One region of the Pseudoalteromonas sp. SCQQ13 genome, then DNA from elsewhere that is predicted to be linked to it. Evidence: riboswitches for the same ligand, from Rfam matches in the RefSeq annotation. Region 1 holds a riboswitch; the other holds the start of a gene.
What was found. A riboswitch is a leader RNA that binds a small molecule or an ion and turns the genes downstream of it on or off. The one in region 1 is predicted to bind cobalamin.

Region 1 (12,372 bases):
AGCTGAAGGTATTCGCTCTTTTGCTGATGCTCAAGAACAATTAGAAGCACGCTTTAAAGCCATGTAATTGGCTCAAACGCTTGTATAAAAACGTCGCAGTTGCGACGTTTTTTTATGCCTGTAATTTATATGCAAGAAACTTATAAACCCATCATAAAGTAAAGCTTCATCAACAAATCACACTTTAGTAACATAAATGTCACTTTTATATTCTATTTTAGCTAGGCCTATGGTATAGGTATTCGCGAAGTTAATACCTATTGCGTTAAATTAGTGAGCCGTTATAGCTTATGTTTTTAATAAGACTGGTATCAAATGCAGTCTAAAGGAGATATTCATGGATAGCCTAAGCAATATAATAGAAGGTCCTGAAACAAAAAAGGAAGCTTCTCAAAAAAATAAAAAAAGAAGATGGCGCGAAATCGAAGCAATACAAGAAAAGTATCGTTTACGCAAAGAACTACAGGAGTTGGACTACTTTACAGACAGTATAGCCGTTAATGAGCTCGACTTTTAAACGACTAACTCAAAGGCCCGCATTACTGTGCGGGCCTTTGGTTTTAAAAGTTAAAATTATACTTGCCAATTAATCGGCGTTTTACCTTGAGATTGCAATAACGCATTCGTGGCTGAAAAATGCCTACAACCAAAAAAACCTCGATGAGCAGACAGTGGCGATGGGTGCGGCCCTGCTAAAATATGCTGGCGTGCGCTATCAATTCCCTTACCTTTTTTTTGTGCATGAGCACCCCACAAAATAAATATTACGCCTTCACAATGGGTGTTTATATGCGCAATAACCTTATCGGTAAATTGCTCCCATCCTAAGTGTTTATGCGAATGGGCTTGGCCTTGCTCTACCGTAAGTACTGTATTGAGTAAAAACACTCCCTGCTCTGCCCAGCTTTGCAAGTAACCATGGGTAGGAATAACAAAATCGTTTATATCGCTAGCCAGCTCTTTATAAATATTTTTAAGCGAAGGTGGCAGCTTTTTAACCTCAGGTAATACTGAAAAACACAAACCATGTGCTTGGCCTTCACCATGGTAAGGATCTTGCCCTAAAATAACAACGCGTATATCACTAAGCGGTGTTGCAGCAAATGCGCTAAACACTTGCTCTTTTGGAGGATAAACAGCAACACCTTCACTGCGGCGCTTGGCAACGTAGTCGAGTGTTTGCTGCATATATGCTTGCTGTAATTCTTGCTTTAAAAATGCAGTCCAATCGCTCATTGTATGCTCTTTATTTGTTGACGTGATACGTCTATTTTATCACACATATCGGCCAGCCCATCTAGCATACGCGCTGAAAAACGATGTAGTAAGTCGGCATTTACAGATAAAAACTGCTTGTTTTTTACTGCGGGTATTTCTGGCCATTGCTGCCAATTAATAGTGGGTTGCGGTGTTGCTGATTTTTCATCCGGAATAATTATAATTTGCGGTTTAGCCACAATCACATTTTCTATGCTTATTTGTGGATAGTCGGTGCGGCTATTTGCAAATACATTGGTTACTTGGCAAGTGGCTATTAACTCACTTATTCCGGTATTTTTCGACACAGTCATCATCGGCTCAGACCAGAGTTGATAAAAGCCAGTGAGTTTACTTTTACCCTGTTGCTTGGCTTTAATGGCTGCAAGTTTAGCATTAAATGCTTTTACCACTTGCTCGCTTTGTTTAATGTTACCGGTAAGTTTTCCTAGCATAAGCAACTCATCGGCAATACCTGTAATTGTCGTTGGATCAGTTAAATAAAGCTTAATACCTAAGCGCTCTATTTGTGCTAAATCATCGCTTTGATTACCACTTTTCCAAGCAATTACTATATCTGGCTTAAGGACTAAAAGCTTTTCGATTGAAATACCATAGTAACCGCCAATACGGGTAATACCTTTTGCCGCTGCAGGGTAGTCGGCGTAATCAACTGTGCCAACAATATTATCTCCCGCGCCTATTGCATACAGGTTTTCTACTATGTGCGGGGCCAGTGCCACAATACGCAGTGTTTTAGCTGGCTGTACTTTATCAATTTGTACCTTGTTGGCCTGCGCATGCTGGGATAAACAGAGTAACAATAGGCCAACAACAAGCTGTTTAAACATTAGTAATCAAAACCTTGCAGAGCTTTAACACCTGCATCAAATGCATGTTTTACATTACGCACTTCGCTTACTGTGTCAGCCAGTTCTATTAATTTACGATGTGCTGCACGGCCGGTAATAATAACCGACTGCATTGGCGGTCTGTTGCCAATCGCCTCTAGCACTTCATCTACATCAATATACCCATAGGTTACCATGTAGGTAAGCTCATCGAGCAGCACTACATCTAGGCTTGCATCGCTAAGCAGTCGCTTTGATTCTTGCCAAGCAGCTTGCGCGGCTGCGGTATCGCTCTCTTTGTCTTGGGTATTCCATGTAAAGCCTGTGCCCATTACCACAAACTCCACACCCGCACCCTGTAACAAGTTACGCTCTCCGCATTCCCAAGTGCCTTTTATGTACTGACACACAGCGGCTTTTTTTCCATGGCCAACACAACGTGCTACCACACCAAATCCTGAGGTCGACTTACCTTTGCCATTACCAGTTATAACTTGAAAAATACCTTTTTCTTGTTGCGCTGCAGCTATTCGTGCATCAACTTGATCTTTTAATTTTTGTTGGCGTTGCTGATGTTTATCTTTACTTTGTTCGCTCATGATTATGCCCTTCATAAATTTTAATAATGTGTGCAATATTTAAATGCGTTTCACACATGGCAGCTAAACGCTCTAGTTGCTGCTCACGGTGCTGGTTAATATTAACCGGATTAATAACTGTATCGGCTTTGAGCCACTTTAATATTTGCAATGTGGCACTCGCTTGATCAAATAAGCCATGTAAATAAGTACCCGCTATGGCGTTATCATCACTAATAAACCCATCGGCTGTAAAGCCATTTGGGTGTTCATTAAAGCTTAAAAATGGTTTATTAAGTGCTTCACCTTGGCTAATGCCTGCATGAATTTCGTAGCCACTACAAAGTATTTGCTGGTTATTTAATTGCATAGTCGCGGTTACATTACTCAATATTTTTTGTGCTGTAAGTGTGCTGGTAAAATCACTTAACGCTAGCCCCGGCATCTGCTGTAATGATGACTCAACACCTAGGGGATCATTAATACTATTGCCAAGCATTTGCATACCACCACAAATACCGAGCACTTTACCACCATAACGTAAATGGCGTTTTATTTGTGTATCCCAGCCTTCATTTTTTAAAAAGGCTAAATCACTTAATACGTTTTTACTCCCCGGTAAAATGATCAAATCAACATCGGGGATCGCTTGTGTATGCGCTACATAATTAATATTTATATTGGGATGTAAGCGCAGTGCATCAAAGTCAGTATGGTTGCTAATGTGCGGCACAAGCAGCACGGCAATATTAACGCTGGCATTAGTTAGCGTATTATCAATAGCAATTGCATCCTCAGCATCTAATGCAAGGTCGTGTAAATACGGCAATACGCCTAACACCGGTTTACCTGTGTACTGTTCCAGCCAATCAAGTCCACTTTGTAATAAGCTTATATCGCCTCTAAAACGATTTATTACAAAGCCTTTTACCCGCGCTTGCTCCGACTCACTCAACAATGCCAAAGTACCCACTAAATGAGCAAACACACCGCCTTTATCTATATCGGCAATTATAATTACGGGGCAGTCAACGGCTTCGGCGTAGCCCATATTAGCAATGTCGTTGGCTCTGAGGTTTATTTCGGCTGGGCTGCCCGCCCCTTCCACCAGCAATAAATCAAAACGTTGTGCTAAACGGTTATGCGACGTGAGTACTGCATCCATAGCTACTTTTTTATAATCGTGATACGCCCCAGCTTCAATATTACTTATGGCTTTACCATGAATAATAACCTGCGCGCCAGTATCGCTATTTGGCTTAAGTAATATGGGATTAAAGTCAGTTTCAGGGGCTACCTTTGCCGCTATAGCTTGCAGTGCTTGAGCACGACCTATTTCACCACCATCATCTGTAACTGCACTATTTAATGCCATATTTTGTGGCTTAAATGGCGCTACATTTAGCCCTCTATTAGCAAATACTCTACACAGCGCCGCAACCAGTGTACTTTTACCCGCATCGGATGTGGTGCCTTGCACCATTAACGTTTTCATTTTATAGCCCTACACCTGGCGCTTACGAAAATACAATAAGCTTAAAAAGAACACGCTACCAATAGCTGCAGTAATAACCCCAACGGGTAACTCTTGATTAGTTAACAACGTGCGCGCTAGCACATCAACCCAAACCATAAAAGTACCGCCCACCAAACTCGTTACCAGTAAGCCAGATAAGCTACCTTGGGAGATAAAAAAGCGCACTATATGCGGCACCATTAATCCTACAAAGCCAATTCCGCCACACATAGCCACTAACACTGCCGTTATCAGCGAACTTAAAACTAGCATCAATATTCTAAAGCGATGTACCCGCACACCCAGTGTTATAGCACTTTCATCGCCGAGCAGCATGGCATTTAGTTGGCGCCTAAAACTAAGCATTGTAAATGTACACAATACAATAACCACAAAAGGTAACCACAGCGTTGCCCACTGCGCTCGTGCAAAACTGCCGAGCGTCCAAAATAAAATAGCCGCAACTGCCTGAGGATCGCTCCAGTAAAGTAATAAACTGGTAAATGCGCTAAATAAAAATGACAAGGCCACACCTGCCAGCAGCATAGATTCTACTTGCCCACTTTGCTGCCGCCCTGCAATCAATATAAGTAAACTCATAGCCACTAAACTGCCAGCCAATGCCGCTGCCGATAATGCAAAGCCCGCACTAATGCCCACAAACGCCATGAGTATAACTACCCCCAAAGACGCCCCAGACGATATCCCAAATAAATAAGGATCTGCTAACGGATTACGCGTCACGGTTTGCAAAATAAGCCCGGCAATGGCTAAACCACTGCCAGCTAAAAATGCCAGTAATGTGCGTGGCATTCTTAATTCAACAATAATTCGAGTGTTAAAGGAGCCCTCTGTTGAGGTGAAAATACTTTTAAATACATCAGTTAATGATGTGTCGGCAGCGCCATAACTCAGCGCCGTAAATAACGTAAATAATGCAGCTAGTACTGTGACTAAAAGTGCTATTGAATGATTGTTAAGCATGCGCATATTATTCATACCCATAAAAGTAAGTAATATGTGGAATAACACCACCTAGTTTAGACATTTGCGGGTGGTGGCTTACTTGTGCACATACACCAAATACATCATTGAGCATGTCCTCGCTGAGCACATCGATGGGAGAGCCTGTATTAACAATTTCGCCGTGATTTATAACCACCAGCTCATCGCACATAGCAGCGGCTAAATTTAAATCATGAAACGATGCAAACACAGTAACGCCAAGCGATTTAGCCAACTCCATTACCTGAATTTGATACTTCACATCTAAGTGGCTGGTTGGCTCATCCATAATTAATAGTTGCGGTTGCTGCACCATAGCCCGAGCAATTAATGCACGTTGTTTTTCTCCTCCCGAAAGCGACTCAAAACGTTGGCTTGCATGATCCTGCAAGCCAACTCGCGCTATAGCTTGGTTTATTTTTTGTGTGTCGGCTGTTGTGGTGGTGCTAAATAATGCTTTATGCGGGGTTAACCCAAGTGCAACCACATCTAATAAAGTTAAATTAAATTGTGATGGGGTTTCTTGTAAAACAACCGCAACCTGCTTTGCGTATTCATGGCTTTTTAACTGCCAAATATCAGTATTATTAAATTTAATTTGCCCTGCAGTGGGCTGATTAAAGCGATACAAACACCGCAGTAAACTAGATTTACCTGCGCCATTGGGGCCAATTAAGCCAACGAACTTACCTTGCTTTATTTGCAAATTAACATTGTTGAGGATAGTTTTACTGCCAATATTCCACGACACGTGATTAACATTTAACAATGGTGTATTTAATGGCGTTTGAGTTTGCAATAGTTAGCCCTAGGCAGGAATGCGCTCACTAACAATGCAACTAACTATGGCTAGTACATAACTTGAAGATGAGTAAACCCGCTCGTTAAAATAGTTTATTTGTATCTGACTTAAAGCGTTATGCTAATTACAGTTGCGGGAACAGTTGAGGAGTTGCACCTCATTCCAAATGAATACTCTATTATGGGCGGCTAAGTAAATAATTTAAAGCAAAAAAAACCGCACTTAACAAAGTACGGCTTAAAAAGGCAGTGCTAAGCGCTGCTTAAAATTTATATTCTATACCTACACCTAAGTAGTCTTGGTCAACGTTGTTGTCCATATCGAAATTAGAATAAAAACCAAATAATTTAGTGTTTTTATTTAACTGATGATCAACACCTGCCGAAATAGCCGTTTTGTCATCACTGCCTTTAAAATCCATTGCCTGGTACTGCAATTTAAAGGTATTGCTAGCCATAGTGTAAGCCGCACTTAATAAATAACCGTCGGCCTCACTACTGCCATCAACTTTTTCTTGCGTTTGATACATAGCGCCTAATTTAAAATCGGCTACTTTACCTTGTACTGATGCGCGCACTACATCGTAGCCGTTCACTTCACTATCGGCAGCAATAGCGGCATATATTGCGCTCTTTTTAAGGGCTGCGTCACCATAAGTTACTGCCATTGAATAGCCATTTTTAGCACCTGCTGCATCGCTATCCTCTGCAACAAACGTAGCCAAAAGCTTAAAACCTTGGTAAGAATTAGAGGCATAAGAAACACTACTGCCCATTCTATTTTCACCTTTAAAGGCATTTTTAATGTCGCCTTCAAGGTCGCTAAATAAATCAACTTTACCTTGTGACTGCTTAAGCGCGGTATCGTTACGGCCAATAACAACTTGGCCAAACGCACCTTTTAAACCTATATACTGATTACGAGCAGAGATATTGTCGTCATTATCACCTTTTGAGTCGGCGTCAGAAACATCAACTTGAAATTCAAACTTATAAACAGCTTCTAAGCCATCAGATATTTTTTCAGACCCTTTTAAGCCCAAACGTGATGAGTTACTTTTAATCTCGGTAAAAGACCCCTCACCATCATCCGACGACTGTAGTGTTACGTTCGCTTTACCGTAAAAATCCACTTCAGCAAGCGCATTAAAAGACAAACCACCTAATAAAGCTACACATAAGCTCGACTTTACAAATTTCATGTTATTTCCTCGATAATCACAACAGACTCGTTTTTAATGCAACAGGAGTTTGGCACTGTTAAATGACAAAAATATTACAGCCGTCATATTTTTACACTTTTAAATTCATAAAAACACATAATAGTTGCAATCAAACGTACATATACAGCAAAACCATTGGCCTTACTCAACGGGTAACTTAGGAGTCATTTGGGTTAATAAATTTACTAATGTTTCTATTAACTCTTTTTGCTCATTGTCTCTGTGATAGGCAACAAATATATCGCGCGAGGTGGTTTCTACGTCTTTCACATGAAATAACTCGCCTTTTTCTAAATGCGCTGCAACAAGTACTTGAGGAATGAATGCACTCCCTCCGCATTGCAATATTAAATCAAGTGCTATACGCCCAGTACTTGTTCTAAAGTAAGGTGGGGTTTTGCCAGTAAACTGGCGAGCATGCCACAGTGAGAATGTCGTGCCCCAGTCAACATATACGTACTGGTTATCAAAAAAGTTATCGTAACTGGCAGTATCAAACGCGCTTACCGGTATAATGGGTAGTTCACAAATTCGCTCAACCACCAGCTCATCAACTTTTGGTGGATCAAATAAAATAGCTAAATCTAAGGTGCGCTCTAATAACAGGCGGGTACTTTCTTGTTGTGCTTTTACCTCAGCCACCAAAGACACACCGGGCATTGCCGATACAATATTAGTAATACCAAACTGTAAAAATGCATCCCAAATGTTTGGTGTACCCGCTAGGCAAATTTGTTTATGCATATTATCGGCAAGTGCCACATCTACTTTTGCTCTTTGCATGCCAGTAATGATCATTTGTGCATGGGGTAATAAACGCTCACCTGGCGCTGTTAGTTGAATATTATTGCGCTGGCGAATAAACAAATTAACACCAAGCCCTTGCTCTAATTGACGAATTCTAAAGCTTACTGCAGACTGTGTGATATAAAGGTTTTCAGCCGCTTTGCCAAAGTGACGAGTGCGTACTACCTCAACAAATGTTTTTAATAAATCGATATCCAATTTTTTATCCTCACGATAAAAATAACTTGTTTAAAATATTTGCAAACTTGCCGCATACTCCAGCAATTACCAAGGTATGAGGGTACAACAATGAGCAATGATATTTCACTACTTCGCCAAGCATTTGTTAGTCAACGTCAGTTTTTTGATGATCAAAATTTCCCACGCGGATTTGGTCGCAGCGGAAACTTTACCTTATTAGAAGCCAGTATATTAGAGCAACACGGTGTTGTTTTAAAAGGCTTACATAATAAAGCCCTAGAGCCACAAAATGAACATCAGCAACAATTTGTCGCTGTTATTAGTGGTGCTTTAGAGCCAACCAATGCAATTGAGCGCGCTTGGGTTAAATACTTAAAGTTAACAACCAGCAAAGCAAAGTTCCATACATTATTTGGCCGCTCAAAAATAGCGACCCCAGCACCAATAAGCCAAGACTATTACGCCGAGTCAGACAGTATGTAATTGCTTTAACTATTTAATTTTTACATTTTAAATAGTTAAACATACACCAAGCCTAGCGCGAGTACAAAATACATCGCGCTACGTGCTTACTTAAGTTAACTAACTTTTAAACCACGCCTGAGGCCACAATAGCGGCTTTTTTACGTTTACGAGATTGCCTAAAAGAGTCCCAACTAAAAATAGCCAATGCACTCCAAATACAAACAAATGTAACTACTCGCTCGGCATCAAACACTTCACCGTAAAGCATCACAGCTAATATAAACATCAAACTTGGCCCTATGTACTGAAAAAAGCCTAAAGTGGTGTATTGCAAACGCTTAGCAGCGCCGGTAAAGCACAGTAGTGGTAAGGTGGTAATGATCCCGGCACTAATGAGTAACACATTGGTATGCCAGTCATTAGCAGGCAAGCTTGACGTTGCTGTAGGCACCATTAAATACCAATAAATAAGCGCTACGGGCAAGAGTATAAATGCTTCTATTGAAATACCGGACAATGCTTCCACTGGCAGTTTCTTACGCAGTAAACCATATATTGCAAATGATATAGCTAACGAAAAAGCAACCACAGGAAATGAACCAAAACTTATTAATTGCAGCAGTACACCGGTAAATGCTAAAGCAACAGCAACCATTTGAAACTTACGTAAACGTTCGCCTAAAAATAACACTCCCAGTAATACATTTAGTAACGGATTAATGTAATAACCTAAACTGGCATCGAGCATATGATTATTATTAACTGCCCATATAAATAGGCCCCAGTTAAACCCCAGTATCGACGAGGTTAAAACCAGCATTAACAATAATTTAGGCTGTACTATAATGCGTTTAATTCTATCCCACTGGCCTAAAATACTCACAATAATAATTAAAAACATCACCGACCACACAACACGATGCGTTAAAATTTCAAATGCAGTAACATGCTGGAGTTGCTTAAAGTATATAGGTGCTAAACCCCATATAGTAAAAGCGATGCAAGCCAAAATGGCGCCCTTGCGCTTCTCGGTATCAATCGGCATAAATAAACACTTAGTTATTCAAAAGGTCGCCAGTTTACTCCGCAAACTTTTATTAGCCAACTAAATACGTACCCGTACCAAATGCTATTTGTACTGCTTGCTCATTATGCAATTCCATCCTACAAACACATACTTTATTGCCCGAGCGAATTAAAGTGGCACTGGCTATAAATTTCTCGCCTTTGCCTGGGCGTAGGTAATCGGTGCGCATATCTATAGTGCCCAAGGTGGCTAGTTTTTGCTGCACAGATAAAATATCAACATCGTTTAGCTTATCTATTACACTTGCTGCAGCTAACATACCACCTACGTTATCGAGCACTGCCGAAATAACGCCGCCATGGAGTATTTTTTGTGCCGGATTACCTATGAGTATATCCTGCCAAGGAAACGATATTTTTGCTTGTTCTGGGCTAAGTGATTCTACCGATATTTTTAAAAACTGATTAAACGGCATATTATTTACAAACAGCGAGCCTACATGCTCTATTAACATTTCTTTATTCATTATTATTCTCTATGTTATATCTGGTAAGAGGAGTAAAGCATAACTAGGATAAAACTAGCAACACAGTTAAATTTATTAGCCGCTTAAAGTCAGCTAATATCCCCCCCCCTGAGCGAGTAAATTCACACGTTATAAATTTATTCAAAAAACATTCAACACTCGCTAAAGACATCCTGTACAAAAAACACTAAAATACCCCGCAATGAATACATTAACACCACCCTCTAGCTCACTTGTGCGCACCCCTGAAGCTGTACTCAAACAAGTGTTTGGTTATAGTGAATTTCGCGACGGCCAAAAAATGGTTATTGATGCAGCCATTAACGGCCAAGATTCGTTGGTATTGCTGCCAACCGGTGGCGGTAAATCTGTGTGCTATCAAATACCCGCTTTAGTGCTTGAAGGGGTAACTATTGTTATTTCTCCGCTAATATCGCTAATGCAAGATCAGGTAACTCAACTACAAGCGCTGGGCGTTAAAGCCGCATATATAAATAATAGCTTAGCCCGCGAAGAGCAGCAGCAGGTATACCAACAACTCCATCAGGGATTAATTAAACTACTGTATGTTGCCCCTGAAAAAGTGCTGCAGCGCGAGTTTTTAGAGCGCTTATCGCATTTAAAAATCAGCTTATTTGCTATTGACGAAGCGCATTGTGTATCGCATTGGGGGCACGATTTTAGACCCCATTACTTTCGTTTAAACGAATTAAAACAGCGCTTTGCTCATGTACCTATGATGGCCCTTACTGCAACTGCCGATAAAGCCACTCGTTTTGATATTGTTGAGCAATTAAAGTTACAACAACCCTATATTCATACCGGCAGCTTTGATCGCCCTAATATTCGCTACACCATAGAAGAAAAATTTAAACCTATGGTGCAACTGCTGCGCTATTTAAAAGAACAAAAAAGCCAAAGCGGCATAATTTATTGCACCAGCCGTAAGCGCGTAGACGACATAGCCGAAAAGTTAGCCGACGCGGGACTTAACGCCGCCGCCTATCATGCAGGTATGAGTAACGAGCAGCGCCAATTTGTGCAAACCGGCTTTGCCCGCGACGATATACAAATAGTGGTTGCTACAGTGGCCTTTGGTATGGGTATAAATAAACCCAATGTGCGCTTTGTATTGCATTACGATATTCCCAAAAGCATAGAGTCGTACTATCAAGAAACTGGCCGCGCTGGGCGAGATGGCCTTGCCGCTGAGGCTATAATGTATTTTGATCCGGCTGATATAGGCCGCGTAAGACGCTTTTTTGAAGATATTGACGACGAGCAACGTCGCCGCGTCGAAGAGCAGCGCTTTAATGCCATGGCCAGTTTTGCCGAAGCACAAACCTGCCGTCGACAAATCCTGCTTAACTATTTTAGTGAGTATCAACGTGAGCCATGCGGTAACTGCGATATTTGCTTAAATCCGCCCAAAAGCTTTGATGGCACTTTAGTAGCGCAGCAGGCACTATCGTGTGTGTACAGAGCAGAGCAACGCTTTGGCCTTGGATATATTGTTGAGTTACTACGCGGTGCAAACACCAGTCGTATTCGCGATAATAACCATCATCAACTCAGCACCTACGGCATTGGCAAAGACAAAAGCAGTGAATTTTGGCTAAGTATTTTACGCCAACTTATTCATCAAGGCTTATTAAGCCAAGATATAACCCAAGGTGCATCACTGCGTTTAACCGAAGCCGCGCGCGCTATTTTAAAAAGCGAATATGCGTTGCAACTCGCAGAGCCTCGCCTGCAAGCTAAGCATGTTTATCAAGATAAATTAGCTCAGTTTAATTACGACAAAAAGCTATTTGCTCGCTTAAGGGCGCTGCGAAAAGAGTTAGCCGATGCCGACGATGTACCGCCGTACGTGGTATTTAACGACAAAACGCTTGCAGAAATGGCGCAGCTAATGCCGACCAACGACAGCGAATTTTTAAAGGTGTCGGGTGTTGGCTTTACTAAATTAAATAAGTATGGCGGTGAGTTTTTAACTGCAATTCGCAACTACCTTGCTACTAACTAAGAGCATTATGACCATAATAGAATATCACCACACGCATCAATGCATTATTATTACGCCGGTAGAGCCGCCCCACGACGAAGACTTTGAACTGTGGAGTCGCTTGTTTTTAC
Region 2 (12,372 bases), on a different contig from region 1:
AGACGCATTTAAAAGGGGGATCGCGGTTAATTGATCCGCCATAATTTTGCTATTTTTAACACCTAAGTTGTTACATCCGCCAATTATACTTTGCCCATTACCAGTGTGCTGTACTATATATTGGTTTGATTTAAACCCAGCCATACTCGTTGTTAAAAAATAAAGCGCTTGGTGTTCATTGAGCTCACATTTTAACTGCTCTACATTACCCATACCGTTATGCGAAAGCACAACAGAGCAATGCTGAGGCAAAAACTGTTTTACTTGTGCAAATGCGCTTTGCACTTGAAAGGCTTTTACCGTAAATAAAAACACATCAAATTTAGGTAAACTATTAAGCTCATTTAATGAAATAAAAGAGGCATTTATTTTTTGTGAAGCACTGTTGTCACTACTGTAAAAGCGAGTGTTACTCGTACTTTTTCGGGTTAACACGCTTACACTATGCTGCGCACTTAAAAAGTGGGCTAATAATAAGCCTATTGCGCCGTCGCCAATAATAAGAATTTTAGCCATGAGAGTTCTTTTTACGTGGGGTTAAAATTGCTTTGATTATAAAGTAGCTTGCTGCGCCGGCAAAATCTGCAATAAAATCTGCGATTGATGCTTGCCTATATGGAAGTGCGTCTTGCATTATTTCTATTGCAGCACCGTAACCGGCTAATAAAAGTATTTGTGCGTATAAAGGGAGTTTAAACGCTTTATCCATTATTATGGCAAGGATGAAAAATATCCCAAAGTGGGCTACTTTATCAACATGAGGAAACAGGTTGCCAACCCCTTTTATTTCTTTCGCAAATAAAAAGGTAAACACCACAATACTAATTAAAAAAATTGCTTGATAAACACGCCTTGTCACAACAAATCCTAAAATCGCTTAAAAAAGAAACCGTAGTATATCAAACTAATTTAGTATCGCACCTGAACAAGATGCATAAAAGTGTAAAGATTTATAGTTTTAGCGTTATAATCGCTTTAATAAATTAAGTATAAAATTAAGATAAAATAGTTAGGAGAAATCAATGCCTTCATTTGATATTGTATCTGAAGTAGAAATGAACGAAGCTAAAAACGCAGTTGATAATGCAAACCGTGAACTAGAAACTCGCTTTGACTTTAGGGGAGTTGATGCATCGATTGAGCTAAATGATAAAGTAATTAAGCTTAAAGCCGAAGCTGACTCTCAGGTTATACAATTATTTGATATTTTAGCGAGTAAAATTTCTAAGCGTGGTATGGATGTATCAAGCCTTGAATTGCAAGATATTAGCCGAGCGGGTAAAAATGTTTTTCGTAACGTTGGTTTAAAGCAAGGTATTGAAAAAGAGATGGCTAAAAAAATAGTTAAAGCCATTAAAGATTCAAAAGTTAAAGTACAAGCCGCCATTCAAGGTGAAGAGGTACGCGTAACAGGTAAAAAGCGAGATGATCTTCAAGAAGCTATGCAAGTAGTACGTAGCGCCGATTTAGGCCAGCCATTTCAGTTTAAAAACTTCCGCGATTAATAAAACAGATTACAGATATTATAGAGATTAGGAGGCTAATTTTTAAAAAATTTGTGTTAAAAAAGCCAAGCTACAGCAATGAAGTTTGGCTTTTTTGCTATTAGTAACTTGATATGTAATCTAACTCTTTTACAGTGATTGTTGAGGGTTTATATCGTTAAAAATCAAACTTTGGCTATATAGACGTCTATTGACATTTATAAACAAAATACTCACAATAGCGACCTATTTTCAAGGTGCTTGCTTAATACCTTTGTATACGTTTCAAAGTATTGAAATTAACAGCAAGATAATCGGGAAGTTGGTGCGTTTTCAAGACGATAACAACCCCAACACTGCCCCCGCAACGGTAAAGTATTAGCAGCTATTATAGTGTTGACTGAGTCCGGAGACCGGCCTTGAAGTAATCTTACTTATTAACATCTTTGCGGTGGGCAAAGGTAGGGGACATCATGTTAAATAAAACCGCTCTAGGTGTGGCAATTTCGGCTGCACTTTCATTTTCAGTATCTGCAACAGTGCAACCAATCGAAAAAATTACCGTTACAGCTAATAAATTCGAACAACCTATTAGTAATGTGCTGGCCAGTGTTAGCGTAATTGACCGTGCTGATATTGAAAAAAGTAATGTGCGAAACTTACCTAGTTTGTTGGCTTCTCAAGCTGGTTTTCAAATTAACTCAAATGGTGGCTTTGGCCAAAATTCAGGTGTTTCGCTACGCGGTTCAAGTTCACGCCATACCCTTATTTTAATTGATGGTGTTAGAGTTGGCTCGGCTACTCTTGGCTATAAAGGTATTAGTAATATTGCCCTTAATACTATTGAGCGTATTGAAGTTGTTAAAGGTTCTCGCGCTGCTGTTTATGGCTCAGATGCCTTAGCTGGGGTGATTAATATTATTACTCGTAAAGCTGATAATATTCGCTTAGATGCTACTTTTGGCAGCAATGCTTATCAAAGCTACCAAATGGCGGGTGGAACAAATATAAATGATTTAAGTGCATCATTTAACGCTGGAATTGAAAAAACCGATGGTTTTGATGTACTGCAAAACCATGCACCAGATGAAGACGCTTATGAGAACAAAAATATTGGCTTCAATATCGCTTATAACGATGACTATTTAGGCAAGCTAACCGTACAAACTCAGTATAATGAAGGTTATGCTCGTTATGATAATCAGTACAGTGCAGCAGACAGCAGTGATGAAAGTAATGATTTTGAAAACTACCAAGTATCATTAGGGTGGAATAAAAGCTACGAAAATCAAATACACCATATAGCATTCGCATTTTCTAGCGATAGCCAAGATAACACCAGTGAAGGTGTGGTTAGTATGTACGAAACTAAGCGAAATCAAATTGATTATACTGGGCAATATATTGTCTCAGATGAGCTTAATATTAATGGTGGCTTGAACTGGTACAAAGATAAAATAGAAACCAACGCAGGTAATTATGATAAAGATAGCCGTGAGGTTTTTGCTGGCTTTTTAGGTGCGTATTACGATGATAATACGGTTTTAGCTAATATCGCAGTTCGCCAAGATCATGACCAACAATTTGGTGATAAAACCACGTATACAGCAGCGGTAGGTTATCATTTAAATAAGTTTGCTACGTTTAGAGCAAGTCAAAGCACGGGCTTTAAATCGCCTACCTTTAATGATATTTATTTTCCAGGTTCAGGTAACCCAGACCTAAAACCAGAAACGTCTGAGAATAAAGAATTAGGTTTGTTGTTAAGTTATCAAGATATTGCTTTAGAAGTGTCTATTTTCCGTAATGATTTTGACAATAAAATAGCGTGGGCACCAACACCTGCAGGCCCTTGGCAGCCAACAAATATAAACGAAGCGCGCCATGAAGGCATTGAGTTTAGCTTTTCGCAACAACTAATGGGTTTTGAGCATGCATTTAACTTCACTTACTTATCTGCAGAAGATTTAGAAACGGGCCAAGAGTTAGCTTATGTATCAAAAAATACCTTTAACTGGTCTTTAAATAAAGGGTGGGGAGATTTTGATGCGGGTATCGATTTGCAGTATCGTGGCGATAGGAAAGGTAAATTAACAGATTTATCTTCATATACATTATGGAACCTAGTCGGTAACTATCAAGCAACTGAGCAGTTAAGCTTTTCTTTACGGGTCGAAAACCTGTTTGATAAGCAGTACGATGAAGTTGATGCCTATGGTATTGATTTAGATGGCGATTATATAAATGATGAATTTTATTACTATAACACCGCTGACCGACGCTTATTTATTGGTGCTGCATACCAGTTTTAATATGTGCTACGTAGCTTAAACTTAAAAGCTCGCTAAATTAGCGAGCTTTTTTGTGCGTTACAAAATGGGTTTAATCAGCTAAAAACTCTTTAAATTCGGTTTCGAATTTATGCAATTTAGGGGCAATTAAAATACTGCAATAGCCTTGGTTTGGATTTTCGTTGTAATAATCTTGATGGTAATGCTCTGCTGGATAATACGTGGTGGCAGGGCTAACCTCAGTCACTATTGGCTCGCTTACCTGGTTTTGTAATTGAGCGATCACCGCGTTAGTAAGTGTTAGCTGTGTTTGGTTGTGATAATACACAACACTGCGGTATTGTGTGCCTATATCGTTACCTTGGCGGTTGAGCTGGGTGGCATCGTGCAAAGTGAAAAACATTGCTAGTAATACTTCAAAACTAATAATAGTGTCGTCAAATTCAATTTGCACTACTTCTGCATGGCCGCTAGTGCCTGAGCATACTGATTTATAGGTAGGAGTGTCTGTGTTGCCACCAGTGTAACCCGAGCTTACATTTAATACGCCGTTCACTCGTCTAAATGCGGCGTCTATACACCAAAAACAGCCGCCACCAAAGGTAGCGACTTGCGTTGTTGAACTCATAAATACTCCAAAATAGCTGTAAGTTTAGATTATGCAGAGCATAAGTCTAAAGCGTCGTAACAACAAGGTTACGACGCTATTAGGAGGTTAGATCTCTTCGAATGGCTTTTTAGCGGCTTGTTTATCAAGTTTTTGCTGCAAAAACTCAGGTGACTGTGTATTGCGCGCAAGTGCATAGTAAGCAGCAGGTACTACAAACAGAGTCAGTAGGGTTGATACAACAACACCGGTAAACACTACAACACCAATTACCATACGGCTTTCTGCACCCGGGCCCGAGGCTAAAACCAGAGGTACCGCACTCATTACAGTGGTTAATGAGGTCATAATAATAGGGCGTAGGCGCTGCGTAGCGGCTTGTAAAATAGCTTCGCTAAACTCTACGCCTTTGTCGCGTAGTTGGTTAGTAAACTCAACAATTAATATGCCGTTTTTAGCACTTAACCCTATGAGCATCACAATACCTATTTGGCTGTAAATATTGAGCGTAAGTCCTGTGGCCCACAAGCCAAACATAGCACCCATTAAGCCAAGGGGTACGGTAAGCATTATTACAAATGGGTGCATAAAGCTTTCAAACTGTGCCGCTAGTACTAAAAAGGTAACCGTAAGTGCTAAAATAAACACGTAGGTCATGGCCGAAGCACCTTCATAAAACAACTGCGACTCGCCTTTGTAGTCAATCGCGCCATCTATGTCGTTTTCTTCCATGGCCACTTTGTTTAAAAAGTTAAGTGCTTGCTCAAGTGTATAACCATCGGCTAAGTTGGCGCTTAAGGTAATTGCACGCATACGGTTGTAGCGGTTTAAGCGCGATGCGGTAGCTTCTTCTTTTAAGCTAATTAAACTATCAAGCGGGACTAGCTCGCCACTGCGTGATTTAAGATAAATGTTTGATATATCAGTAGGGTTGGCAAAGTCTTCTTTAGTGCCTTTTAAAATAACGTCGTACTCTTCGCCGCGATCTATAAAAGTAGTAACACGACGCTGACCTAGCATGGTTTCGAGTGTACGCCCTACATCAGATACTGAAATACCTAAATCGGCCGCTTTGTTTTTATCTATGCTGACTAAAAACTGTGGGAATGTTTCTTTGTAATCATGATCGATTCTAACCAGTCCTGGATTTTTCTCAGCGCGCTCTATAATACGGTCGCGCCAATCGGCTAGTTGTGCGTAATCGTTACCTTGTAGTACAAACTCGATTGGGCGTGATGAACCACCGCCGCCAATGCCTCGGCGCATAATAGCAAAGGCTCGCACGTCGGTAACTTCCTGCAGTTTAGTGCTTATTTCGTCCATTATTTCCCAGGTAGAACGTTGGCGTTTGTCCCAATCGGCCATACCTACAATTGCTACACCGCCACTGCCGCCCCAGCCTGGTACGCGCACGAGTACGCGGCTTAGCTCACCAGATTCAGAGTAAGGCATTAAGCGATCTTCAATTTTACTCATGTTAGCGGCATTGTTCTCATAACTGGCGCCTTCAGGGCCACTCATCATAACAAAAAAGGTACCACGGTCTTCTTTAGGTGTTAGCTCAGACGGTATTTGAGTAAATAATGAATAACTTACAAAGCCAGCTAATAATAAGCTGATCATTAAGCCCCATTTGCGGGTCATGTTAGAGGCAAGTGAGTTACGATAACTAAGCTCTACCTTAGCAAAAAAGCGGTTCATCGACTGGCTAAATTTACTTTCTTTTTCAGAGGCTTTTAATACTTTAGAACATAACGCAGGTGAAAGAGTAAGTGCTGTAATACTTGAGAAAAACACTGCGGCACTTACCGCCATAGCAAATTCAGTAAATAAAGCACCAATACGGCCATCCATAAATACTAAGGGTACAAATACCGAAATAAGCACTAAAGTGGTGGCAATAATTGCAAAGCCCACTTCGCGCGCGCCTCTATAAGCGGCCAATAAAGGAGGCTCGCCAAGCTCTATGCGGCGATGAATGTTTTCTAACATAACAATGGCATCATCAACCACTAAGCCGATTGCTAGTACCAGTGCAAGTAAAGTAAGTAAGTTAATGGAATAACCCATAGCGAGTAAAAACATAAAACTACCCACTAACGCCACCGGCACAGTAACTGCAGGGATTAAGGTGGCACGAATATTACCTAAAAATATAAAAATAATTAATACAACTAAGCCCATAGAAATAGCAAGAGTGCTGTATACCTCATTAATCGATTCTTTTATAAAAATAGATGAGTCGTAACTATCCTCTATAGTGGTTCCTTCGGGTAGGTTACGTTTTATTTTTTCAAGTTCGGCGCGGGCGTTATCAACCACAGTTAAGGTGTTGGCTTTAGCTTGCTTTACAATGCCTAAACCAATCATATTGCGGCCATTACCCCGAAATAAACTCTCGTCATCGGCGGCTTCTAGTTGTACATCAGCCACTTCACTTAAGCGTACTAGGTAACCATCATCACCGCGTTTTATTACTAGGTTTTGAAAGTCGCGCTGATCTTTATAACTGCGGGCAGTACGTACGGTAAAGTCACGGTCAACCGATTCAATTTCGCCAGCGGGTAACTCTACGTTTTCGGTGCGTAGTGTTTGTTCTATATCGCTCGCAGTAATACCGCGAGCAGCCATCGCTTGGCGGTTTAGCCAAATTTTCATGGCGTATTTTCGTTCACCACCAATGCGTACGTTAGACACACCATCAACTACGGCTAGGCGATCAACAATAAAACGCTGTGCGTAATCAGATAATTGCATTGAGTTCATGGTTTCGCTGTTTAGCACAAACCATACAATAGGGCTTTCATCGCTGTTAGACTTAGACACCTCAGGCGGGCGAACTTGTTCAGGTAGGCTATCTGCGGCGCGGGCAACACGTTCACGCACATCGTTAGATGCAGCATCTATATCGCGCTTAATATCAAACTCAATCGTAATATTGGAGCGGCCATTACGGCTCGATGAGTTAATACTTTTAATGCCTTCAATACCCGAGATACGGTTTTCGATGACTTGGGTTATTTTGGTTTCTATAATCTCTGCAGAAGCACCTGTATATTCGGTACTAATATTAACAATAGGTGTTTCAATATCAGGGTACTCACGCAGTGGCAGCATGCTAAAAGCAACGAGCCCAAAGGTGAGTAAAAGTAGGTTTATTACAATCGCAAAAACAGGGCGTTTAACGCTAATATCGGTAATTTTCACGGGTTATCCCTTCACGCTAACTTTACTGCCAGAGCGAATTTTTATTAGCCCTTCAGTTATAATTTGCTCACCATCGGCTAAGCCTTCATCAACAGCAACCCAGCCGTTATTTCTGCCCGCAATATGCACTTCAACACGATTAGCAACACCGTCCAAAATTTGAAATACGTAATGTTTGTCTTGTAGCGGAATAATTGCTTTTTCTGGAACCATTAATGCTTGGTTACTACTTAGCTCTAACGCTGTTTTAAGTAGCATACCAGGGCGAAGCAAACCTGAATTATTTGCAAAGCTGGCGGTTACTTCTACGCTACGCGTTACCGAGTCAATACGCGAACTAATATGCGTTACTTTACCGATAAAGGTTTGATCTGGATAAGCATCATTTTGAGTGAGCACTTTCATGCCGGTAGCTAATTGCGCTAAATATTTTTCAGGTACTTTAAAGTCTACCTTAATGATACTTATGTCATCGAGGGTGGTAATAATTGAACTGTTATTTACATAGGCACCAATCGATATTTCACGCTTGCCCAACATGCCAGAAAATGGCGCGGTAATGGTCATTTCAGCTAGCTTGGTTTTAGCACTTTCTAATTGTGCTTGGGTGGCATCAACTCGTGATAATTGCTCTTCAAGTAACGATTTTGCTGTTGACTGAGAACGTGAAAGTTCGGTAAGTCTATCGAGTTGGCGTTTTTCTTCGCGTAAATTAATATTTAGCTCTTTTACAGCAATTTGTTCTTGTTGGCTTTGCAGTTGTACTAGCTTTTGGCCTTTGCTAACTAGGTCGCCATCTTCAAAGAAAATATTAGTCACGTAATCACTTTGTGCGCTGGTAATATATAAAGCTTGGTTAGCGCGAGCGCTACCAATAGCTTCAATCATTACTGCATTTTCTTGCGAGGTAACAGTGTGAGCAGACACTTGCGTGGCCATTTGTGAAAAATCTGCTTGTTCACCTTGGCTAGCGGGTAAATATAAATAAACGCTAAATATTACGAGTAGCGTAATAATAAATGGAAAAAGAGCTCTACCTGATTGTCTTGAGTACATTGCTTTAATACCAAAAAATAAATTATAACTATTGTACGAAATAACACCGAGAAAAGGCGGTATTATGTCCCATTAATTTGTGAATTAAGCGTAAAAGTTATAATAATTAATTAAATAAACTCATGCTTGAGCTTTAAAAGGTATTTTATGAAGTTAAATACGTCGTGCAAAAAATGTTTAATGCTCAGAAAAATAGCATTGTGGGGCATTATTATGTTCATTTTTTACAGTGTTTATTATCAATATGGATGAGTTTAACGCTATGCAAATTAAGTATCGTGCGCAGGGAGCTAAGCATGGCATAGAAGTATTAATTGTTGGTGCGATTGGTTTGTTATTCATTATGCTGTTTAATTTATTACGCCCTGGTGAAATTAGCATTCTAGAAATTTTTTTAGTTAGTTTGTGTATTGCAGCAATAACAATTGGTTTTTTTAAAACCCAAGAGCCATTTTATAGCTTAGTGTTAACCACTGAGCAGTTAACTTATCAGCACAAATATGGTGTTTGGCATTTAGCTCATAGTAATTTTAAATCAAGCGGAATACCCAAAATAGCAGTAGGGCTTGAGCACTTAGAGCTTAACGTGGTAGGAATTAAGGTAAACGATATGGATGAGTTTTTAACGGGTTTAGCCCCAAGAATCGCAGGGAAATTATTGATAGAGCAGCGTCATTTATTTATGCAACTAATTCAAAAGAATTGCAAAAATGGCGATTGCCCATCAGAATGGCTGGTAGAGGATACACAATATAGATCTAAAAATGGAATTAGCTATAATGGGTTAATAGCAATGTTTGCCAACAGGGCTAAGCATTTGCAGTTACTAACAGGCTATGAGCTATTATTACCAGCGAGTGTATTAGATAGAAATATTTGGGAATTTAGTGCTAACTTAAATGCATGGCAGCGCGACCCCCTTAAATTTATAGCGTCGCAAGTAAGTAATTAAAACGCGGCAGTAGGAATAATAATGAGCCAAGAAAGAGCTTTTTTAAAAAGTGGTCGTAATACCATAATACATAAAGACAAAAAACTTGATTTAGTCATTGTTAATTCTGAGATCCACCCTCGAATTAAAGTGACCCAAAATGGCTTAGAACCATTTAAAGAAGAGCTGCCAAAAAACCGCCGTGATGCAAAAGAGCGTTACTTAGAAGTTGTTTATGTTGGTAGCGCCGATGTGTTTGGCGAAGAAAAACGATTGTTATTTATTCAAGCCCTTGATGGGCGGGAATACAAGGTTGATTACAGTAAAATAGGTACTAAGTTATTTGTACGTATTCATCAAGATAGTTATTTATAGTACTTAGTGGCACTTTTATTGCTTTAAATAATTATTAATTATTTTTTGATATAAAAAGGTGCTTAGTATGAGAGCAATTGCGTTAATCCCGTTATTGTCGTGTGGGCTATTGGTTGCATGCGGAGGTGGGGGGAGCTCTGATGATGGTGATAACACTCAAGCTTCAGTATTTGCAGGTAACGATTTGCAAATTATTGAAAAAACCGATTTTACTATTACTGCAAAAGGCTCACCTACCGAGGGTACGTTTACTTGGCAGCGCGTAAGCGGCCCCATTGTTGATGGATTTCCGCTCGATGGTGCAGTGCAAACTATTACCGCGCCAGATGTAAAGGCAGACAGTGAACTGGTGCTCAGAGTAAGCTATCAAACAACCGGTGGTGGTTTAGTACATGACGATATTAGTATTTTTATTACATCAAACAATCAATTACCCCAAGCTGTAATTACTCAAACAGCACCGCAAGTATTGCCATCGGTTTATAACGATACCGTAACGCTAAGCGCAGCAGACTCAACAGATCCAGATACAAATGGTCAAATTAATAGCTACTTGTGGCAATTAATATCAGGACCAGCCCTCAATATTAATAGTTTTACTAATTCTACCTTAAGCTTTAGCCATCCACTGCTTGAAAACCATACAAATTTAAAGTGGTCATTAACGGTTACCGATGATGAAGGGGGAGAGTCAACCTCTGAATATGACATGACTTTAAATAAAACAGCGCAAGTTGTTATTGCCAATGCCGGGGCTGATCAGCAAGTTAACGAGTTTGATAAAGTAACCTTAGATGCAAGTAACAGCGCTGCCGCAACCAGTACTTATAAATGTGACTGGCAACAACTAACCGGCAAAGCGGAAACATTAGCTAATAGTAATCAATGTATTACTACTTTTTATGCCTCAGACATAGACACTAACGCCACTTTAAGCTTTGAAGTAATGGTTACTGATTCAAAAGGGCGCACCGCAAACGATAGTGTATTTGTAGATGTTGCACCTAAAGCGCTTGGGTTAATAAACGATACAGGTGTAGGGGAGTGTTACAACAATACTCAACGTATAAACTGTGTTAGTAAAGATTTTCCAAATCAAGATGCTGAACTTGGTCGAGACAGCTTTGCGAATCGTTTAGCCAAAGTAGGGCAAGGTAATTTAGCGTTTGATTACACCAAACTAAATGAGTTTGCCGATGAAGTGGCTGATGACGCACAAAATTTTAGTTGTATTCGCGACAACGTAACCGGTTTAGTGTGGGAGGTTAAAAGCCCTGTGTCAGGTGTGGTACCTAACACTACATTACGCGATGGGCAAAATCTTTATACATGGTACCTTACTGAATCTGCTATTCCTCAAGTAGGCGGAGCAAGAGGCGCAGCTAACTCCAGTTGCCCAAGCAATACTGATTGCGGATTGCAAAGCTATATACAAGAAGTAAATGCGCTAGATTTTTGTGGTGGCACAAATTGGCGAGTACCCACTTACACCGAGCTACTAAGCTTAGTAGATTATGGCAAGCAAGGGCAAAATGTATTAATAGATAAGAGTATTTTCCCTAATACGCCTGCGGTTAGTTTACTGGGTCACTTGCGTTATTGGACCTCTCAAACAGCGGTTGATGGCACCAGTTTATCGCAAGCTTATATTATAGATATGAGCGATGGTAATGACCTTGCTTATCCAAAAGGTAATATTGCTTATGTTCGTTTAGTTAGAAGCCGTTAGGGGAAGTATATGAAATTTAAATTAATAACTACATTTGCGGCAATGAGTTTAAGCTTTAACGTAATAGCTGGGGTTTGTTATGACTCTGTTACGCAAACAACACCAACAGAGCGATTTACAATAAATCCCGATGGCACAGTGTCAGATAGCAAAACAGGTTTAATGTGGCAGCGTTGTAGTTACGGACAAGTGTATAACAATGCTACAGCAACATGCGAAGGCTCTACACCATCATTAACTTGGCAAGCTGCATTGCGAGGCGCAGTTAACGATACAACGGCAAGTTATAATGACTGGCAAGTACCAAATATTAAAGAGTTAGCAAGTATTATTGAACACAGATGTACAGAGCCAAGTATTAACGAATCGGTGTTTTTGGGCACAAAGCTACAAAACTATTGGACCAATACCTCAGGTGTAAATACGATTAATTCTGCTTGGGTTTATCAGTTTGACAGTGGATTAAATAGTTTGCACGCTAAAACCAGTAGTGTTTATTTGCGCTTAATGCGTTACGAAAAATAATCCAATATAAGTAAATGCACAGCTAAGTTGAAAGCAGTGCTTTTTACATTAATTTACGTTATTTCAATAATAAAAGAGCCTGAGTGTTGTCACTAAGGCTCTTTTTTTGCCATTATGGAGGGGATTTATTTACCAAGGAATACTCAGGTGTATTTAAGCTATTTTGG

Region 2: it holds a riboswitch for cobalamin, as region 1 does, so the genes downstream of both, I6F41_RS14175 (TonB-dependent receptor domain-containing protein) here and I6F41_RS02395 (ABC transporter ATP-binding protein) in region 1, are expected to answer to the same signal.

Annotation. Positions count from the first base shown of each region.
Region 1 covers NZ_JADYXG010000002.1:138,308-150,679, forward strand. Annotated here, with positions in the region: gene tal (transaldolase) at 1-67, shown strand, start outside; gene I6F41_RS02365 (DUF3545 family protein) at 338-517, shown strand; gene ung (uracil-DNA glycosylase) at 574-1,236, opposite strand; gene I6F41_RS02375 (cobalamin-binding protein) at 1,233-2,108, opposite strand; gene cobO (cob(I)yrinic acid a,c-diamide adenosyltransferase) at 2,108-2,707, opposite strand; gene I6F41_RS02385 (cobyric acid synthase) at 2,691-4,181, opposite strand; gene I6F41_RS02390 (FecCD family ABC transporter permease) at 4,191-5,192, opposite strand; gene I6F41_RS02395 (ABC transporter ATP-binding protein) at 5,194-6,006, opposite strand; cobalamin riboswitch at 6,086-6,226, opposite strand; gene I6F41_RS02400 (porin) at 6,272-7,210, opposite strand; gene I6F41_RS02405 (LysR family transcriptional regulator) at 7,373-8,236, opposite strand; gene I6F41_RS02410 (DUF413 domain-containing protein) at 8,327-8,701, shown strand; gene rarD (EamA family transporter RarD) at 8,808-9,728, opposite strand; gene I6F41_RS02420 (thioesterase family protein) at 9,781-10,236, opposite strand; gene recQ (DNA helicase RecQ) at 10,439-12,262, shown strand; gene I6F41_RS02430 (DUF3630 family protein) at 12,270-12,372, shown strand, end outside.
Region 2 covers NZ_JADYXG010000018.1:56,493-68,864, forward strand. Annotated here, with positions in the region: gene I6F41_RS14160 (ketopantoate reductase family protein) at 1-516, opposite strand, end outside; gene I6F41_RS14165 (VanZ family protein) at 509-859, opposite strand; gene I6F41_RS14170 (YajQ family cyclic di-GMP-binding protein) at 1,023-1,505, shown strand; cobalamin riboswitch at 1,756-1,920, shown strand; gene I6F41_RS14175 (TonB-dependent receptor domain-containing protein) at 1,958-3,796, shown strand; gene msrA (peptide-methionine (S)-S-oxide reductase MsrA) at 3,867-4,403, opposite strand; gene I6F41_RS14185 (efflux RND transporter permease subunit) at 4,491-7,589, opposite strand; gene I6F41_RS14190 (efflux RND transporter periplasmic adaptor subunit) at 7,593-8,645, opposite strand; gene I6F41_RS14195 (DUF2982 domain-containing protein) at 8,890-9,597, shown strand; gene I6F41_RS14200 (hypothetical protein) at 9,619-9,951, shown strand; gene I6F41_RS14205 (Lcl C-terminal domain-containing protein) at 10,019-11,680, shown strand; gene I6F41_RS14210 (Lcl C-terminal domain-containing protein) at 11,690-12,205, shown strand; gene I6F41_RS14215 (ExeA family protein) at 12,353-12,372, shown strand, end outside.